2 regions of the Paenibacillus sp. ov031 genome follow, and region 2 is predicted to be linked to the other one. Evidence: riboswitches for the same ligand, from Rfam matches in the RefSeq annotation. Region 2 holds a riboswitch; the other holds the start of a gene.
What was found. A riboswitch is a leader RNA that binds a small molecule or an ion and turns the genes downstream of it on or off. The one in region 2 is predicted to bind FMN.
Positions count from the first base shown of each region.

Region 1: linked by a shared signal. The riboswitch ahead of ribD (bifunctional diaminohydroxyphosphoribosylaminopyrimidine deaminase/5-amino-6-(5-phosphoribosylamino)uracil reductase RibD) and the one ahead of BUA17_RS05685 (DMT family transporter) in region 2 are both predicted to bind FMN.

Region 1 covers NZ_FRDO01000007.1:85,037-88,176, forward strand. The annotation lists gene ribE (riboflavin synthase) at 1-126, opposite strand, end outside; gene ribD (bifunctional diaminohydroxyphosphoribosylaminopyrimidine deaminase/5-amino-6-(5-phosphoribosylamino)uracil reductase RibD) at 167-1,270, opposite strand; FMN riboswitch at 1,630-1,793, opposite strand; gene BUA17_RS24140 (peptidylprolyl isomerase) at 1,940-2,371, opposite strand; gene lysA (diaminopimelate decarboxylase) at 2,594-3,140, opposite strand, start outside.
Region 2 covers NZ_FRDO01000001.1:1,317,361-1,320,500, reverse strand. The annotation lists gene BUA17_RS05695 (CGNR zinc finger domain-containing protein) at 197-757, opposite strand; gene BUA17_RS05690 (DinB family protein) at 894-1,391, shown strand; FMN riboswitch at 1,475-1,626, shown strand; gene BUA17_RS05685 (DMT family transporter) at 1,771-2,751, shown strand; gene BUA17_RS05680 (amidase) at 2,888-3,140, shown strand, end outside.

The DNA of each region.
Region 1 (3,140 bases), on a different contig from region 2:
AGCTACACTATCGCCAATCTTTAAGTCGTTCATGATGGCGGAAGCTCCGATATTCAGGACCATCGCTTCGCCTTTCCGACCTATCCGCCGGATCTGACCGACTTCTTCCACCAAACCGGTAAACATGCTACCGCCTCCTTTATTTATTTCATTATCGTTAATTCATTTATTCAGGCCAAACCGGAATTCCGCCAATGCTGATATTATCTCCAACTTGCTCAATTTCCAGCTGATGTAATTGAATCGCCTGACTCATGCGCTCTACACCCTCAAAGCGGAAACTGCCTGGTGTTTCGTATCCTCCGACAATTTTCGGAGCAATGAACATGAGCAGTCGATCTACCAACCGCGCTTCCAGCATGGACCCATTCAATGTTCCACCGCCTTCAAGCAGAATTGAACCAATCTCACGCTCACCGAGCTTGCTGAGTGCACTCAGTAGATCAACACGTGGTCCTGGACCACAACGTATAATCTCCACCCCATAGGCTTCCAGCCGCTCAGCCGCTTCAGGGCTCGCCTCATCTGTTGTAAGTACCCAGGTAGGTGCAAGGCCATCCTTGACCATTTTGGCGCCTACAGGCAGACGTAGCTTGGAATCGACCACGATTCGTACTGGGCTGATCCCTTCCACTTGCAAGCGAGTCGTCAGTTCGGGATTGTCTGCAATGACCGTTTCCACACCAACCATAATTCCTTGATGGCGATGGCGAAGCGCGTGTACAATCTCGCGAGCAGACTCGTTAGAGATCCATTTGCTGTCACCGCTACGCGTAGCAATTTTGCCATCCAGTGTAGAGGCCGTCTTCAAAGTTACAAAGGGGAGACCTGTTGTAATGTATTTGATAAATTTCTCGTTCATCCGTCTTCCGCGCTCACGCAGCACTCCAACTTCAACTTCGATCCCTTGTTGACGCAGCATGCTGATTCCTCTGCCGGATACTTGCGGATTCGGATCTTCGCAGCATACAACGACACGTTTCACTTTCTCATGAATGAGACGTTCGCTGCATGGTGGAGTCTTGCCATAATGGCTACAGGGTTCGAGCGTAACGTACACTGTACTGCCTTCAGCATCACTACCCGCCATGTTCAGCGCATGAACCTCTGCATGACCCGTTCCCCGTTTGAGATGACTTCCGAGGCCCACGATACGTCCTTCTTTTACAACGACACAACCGACTACCGGATTGATTCCGGTCTGTCCTTGTGCCCGTTCTGCCATATCCAGTGCTAGCGCCATATAAAATTCATCATTAATCATTTCCAAGTCCGTTCACCCCACGGTTAAAATCTTAAGTTATAGACCTCCCTTCCAACAGAGAGGCATGTTCCATATCCAATAAAAAATCCCCGTCGAACAAACCGTTCGATGGGGATGATGAGAGACATGTGTCACCAGCAGTACTATTGATACATTGCCAACAACACATCGCCCAAAACTTCATTTCAGGCAAGTGAAAGCAGACACATACCTTAATGAACTTCAATTACAGGTAAAGAGCTTCTATGATGTGGCATATGTATGAAGATTTCCGGAAGTAACCGGATTTCTCCCTGCACAGGAAATGAATTCGTCAAAAACTGTACAGCAACACTCCTGCGGAATGCGGCCCCTAAGGACTGCACCCTCTCCTTCTCCCATCCAGACTATACTGTCGGTTCTGGAATTACACCAGATCAGCCATCTGCCACAGGCAGACGGGTCACGGACTTTGCATCAATGCTGGATAGATATCCTCACATACTGCATCACCGCCGGTAGGGAATTACACCCTGCCCTGAAGGATTCGTTGCGTTATTAATTGGATGTTAGCACTTTAACGTCAAAAAATCAATTGTTTTTTGTTCCTTTTTGTCACATACTAACTTTTAATAAGCTTAAGTGTAAACAAAAACCGCTTCGCTAATTGCGAAACGGTTTACATACGTTTATTGATTAAGCTTCTACTACTTCAACTGTTTCCATTTTGTCGCGACCTTCAAAAGCGTCCACGAATTCCATACCTTTGGTTACTTTACCAAATACAGTATGTTGTCCATCCAAATGTGGTTGCGGTTGGTAGCAGATGTAGAACTGGCTTCCGCCTGTGTTACGGCCTGCATGAGCCATAGCCAAAGTTCCACGCTCATGTTTGTTCGGGTTGATTTCACAGTTAATTGTGTAACCTGGGCCGCCTGCACCGGAACCGTTAGGGCATCCACCTTGAGCTACAAAGCCCGGAATAACACGGTGGAATACAAGACCGTTGTAGAAACCGGAGTTAGCCAGTTTCTCAAAGTTTGCTACTGTGTTTGGAGCTTCTTGATCGAACAAATCGATTATAACTTCTCCGCCGTTTGCCATTTTGATTTTCGCTTGTTTCGCCATATGTAAATGACTCCTTTCGTATTGACCATCGTTAATGGTGCCAGAACGCATGACCCTGGGCCAAGCTTTATAGCACTTTTCTTAGTGTACACTGAAAATGGATTGATCGCAAAATAATAAGCAAGTTTTTTTCAAAATCCAGCCCTAAAGATGCAAAAGAAGACAAAAAAGGAGTGTCCTTTTTTGTCTTCTTCATATAGTGCTCCACTATTTGTTCTTTAATTAACGGGTAACTGGCTGTTTTGCAATACGCTCAGGTACGAGATCATTCTGGATGATGTCCTGATACGTCTCACGGCGTACCACTACATCCCCTTGACCGTCTTTGACAAACACAACTGCCGGACGACGAATCCGGTTGTAATTGCTTGCCATCGAGTAGTTGTATGCGCCTGTGCAAGCTACTGCGAGTAGATCGCCGCTTTGCACTTTAGGCAGGTCCAGATCCCAGATCAGCATATCGCCGCTCTCACAGCATTTACCAGCAACAGATACCGTTTCCTGAGCAGCCTCATTTGCACGGTTTGCCAATACAGCCTCATATTTGGACTCATACAGCGCTGGACGTGGATTGTCTGTCATTCCACCATCAACAGCTACGTATTTACGAACTCCTGGAATATCTTTGCTTGTTCCAACAGTGTAGAGCGTAGTTCCCGCTTCCCCTACGATGCTGCGGCCTGGTTCAACCCAGATCTCAGGCACGGCATAGCCGATTTGAGCAAAATGATTTTTCACCGCATCCGTGATGGCTTTCACGTATTGTGAA
Region 2 (3,140 bases):
TGTTGGATATACGCTTGAATCCCGGATGTTAATCTCTGATGATGAAATGACTAGCTGAAATATTTTAAGTATATAACCATTATATAGAAGAGGATGGAAACATTCAATTTTGATTACAAAAAAACCTATTGAACATTTCCCGGTTGTCGAAAAGTAACGCAAATCACTCTGTGCATACGCCTTACTCTCATACACTTTACTCTTGCTGCTGATCCTTCTTCTGTTTTGCTCTAAATCTTCTAACCTTCATCAGATTACCACACATCTTGTCATCACAATACTTCTGGGTTCTACTGCGCGTATCGTCATAGAACATCCAACGACAATCCGTATTGTCACAGATACGAATCCTTCCCCCATCCCCTTCAACTACGGTTATGGCAAAATCGGCTGCTACCTCAGCCATGACCTGCTTCCATTGAGTTCCTACAGGAATAAGTGAAAGCTTAAGTCCCTCATCTCCAACGTTCAGTTTTCTTATGACTTGACCTTCCTTCATCATGGCGTTTAGCCATTCCAGGTCTTGGTTCGATAATGCATTTCCGTCAGATAAACGACTTGCAAGAGCCTGCAATTCATTTCTAAAGTTTCTCAAGGCTCCCTCCTCTTCCGGAGAAGCAGGTACAGGTGCAACCAGTTGCCATTGTTTGATAAATGCTTGCTGCCATTCGGTTTTACCAAGCTTGTCCTCTGAACGATCCCCACCACGCCAGTCATGGTAATCACTGTTCACAAAATCAGTCCATAGTCTATCCATACGTACCTCCGATAAAATGTAACTACCTAAATTCAAAAAGATAGTTACAAACATTCATGTTTGGGTTATATTAATTGTAACCACATTTAAGCACTTTAGCTAGTTACCATGAATTCATTTTAGGGAGGAAAAATCAATGACTACAACAGCAACAGAACTATTGCTCATTCAGAAAGATGATACCTGGGATCAATGTAACTGGATTGTGCCTTTATCCAAGGCACTCGAAGGACTGACTGCTGAACAGGCAGCCTGGGTTCCATCATCCGGTGGATTAAGCATCTGGCAGTTGGTTAACCATATGTATTACTATAATCATCGCTTGTTGAGTCGTATTCAGGGCACAACACCCTCTGGTGCACCTGCCGAAAACAATGAATCCACCTTCGGAGATCCGGGCGCCCCTTCTGATACTGCTGGCTGGAGTGTACTTGTGCAAAATACAACGCAATTAGCCGGACAGCTTCGTGATCAGCTCGCTTCATTAGAAGAATCCGATCTTGAAGCCCCGTACATGGATACAGATGAAAAATGGGCACATGAGCTTGCCCGCTGGGTACTCCACGATGCGTATCATGCAGGACAGATTGTATTATTACGCAGACAACAAGGAAGCTGGAATATCATATTCTAAAAAAACACTTGAACTGCTAGCGCTTACAGGAATAAGATGGACTTATTAATGTTACAGCTTGTTCAATACACAATATAATTGAATAGGATCTTCGGGGTAGGGTGCAATTCCCAACCGGCGGTGATGTTCTTCGGAACCAGCCCGCGACTCGCTGTTTGACCCGATGTAGGGATTCAGCGACTGACTTGGTGTGACTCCAAGGCCGACGGTAAAGTCCGGATGAGAGAAGATCAACACATTGACATGCCGTTACCGAAAGGCTTATTTTCGTACGACATGTCAATGATTGAGCCCCCGTTTATTTGGTGTATACCAAAACGGGGGCTTTTGTCGATTTTGCCAACTGAAGATTCCGTGTTCTGACGAAGGAGTCCTGAATATGGAAAAGACACAACCTGCATCAACAGTTTACCGCAAGGAACGAAGTAATACCGGATTCTGGCTCGTCGTGCTCGGCGCCGCCCTTTGGGGTGTAGATCCACTGTTCCGTATTATTTTGCTCAAAACGATGACCTCCACGCAGATTGTACTGGTGGAACATATTATTGTCAGCCTTGTGGCGATTCCCGTGTTATGGAAGTTCCGGGCCGATCTGAAAAACCTGCGTGCTCGCCACTGGATTGCCGTGATATTTATCTCCTGGGGAGGATCTGCTCTCGCCACGGTATTGTTCACCCTGGCACTTACGCATAACGATCCCAACACCGTTTTGTTATTGCAAAAGATGCAGCCGCTATTTGCGATTGTTCTGGCTAAGCTGCTGCTGAAAGAAACATTGCCTCGCCGCTTCGGTGGACTGTTTATCATTGCACTTGCAGGAACATACCTGCTCACGTTTGGATTTACCCTTCCCCTTGGCAACTGGGACAATTGGGTTCATGCAGGTAGCCTGTTATCACTGGGTGCAGCTGCATTGTGGGGCGGTTCAACAGTTATGGGGCGGCTGATGCTGGGGCAAACCCGTTATGAAACGGTCACCTCTCTGCGCTTTGTCGTAGCCTTGCCACTGCTGATCTTTATGACGTGGAACGAAGGTGCTGCCTGGACATTCCCTTCCGCTACAGGTGAACAGGCGGCTGTAGCACTTAATATTCTGGGTCAGGCATTACTGCCAGGGTTACTGAGTCTTCTGTTATATTACAAAGGGCTCTCCTCCACCAAGGCCTCAGTCGCAACGCTCGCAGAACTGAGCTTCCCGATGGCCGGTGTACTGGTAAACTGGATTGCATTCCGTACATTAATTACATGGGAGCAACTGGTGGGCTTCATCCTCATCTGGATTGCCCTATTCGCCATCTCCAAACAGCAAGAACGATCAGCGACTCCGGCTGACGGTGCACCAAAGCTCCGTACGGATTGAATTTTATATAAAAGCAAATCAATTAAGGCACTGGACATCCTTTGAGATGTTCAGTGCCTTTTGTCTTTTCGCTATTCCGGTGGTACGATGACTTATGGAATAGTAGATTAAGTCAATTTAGAGAGGAACGATCATCATGTCTTCGTCTTCATCATTTTCGTATACATCTTACGATGCTATAGGTTTGGCTGAATTGGTTCGCGCACGGGAGATATCGCCTGTCGAATTGCTGGAAGCGGCGTATGCACGCCTGGAAGAAGTGAACCCACAGCTCAATGCAGTCATTCGTACATATGAAACACGTGCACGTCAGGAAGCGAGTATAGTTCGCCCGGGAGAGCAGCCCTTTGCCGGCGTGCCCTTGTTATTGAAAGATATCTCTCAATCCC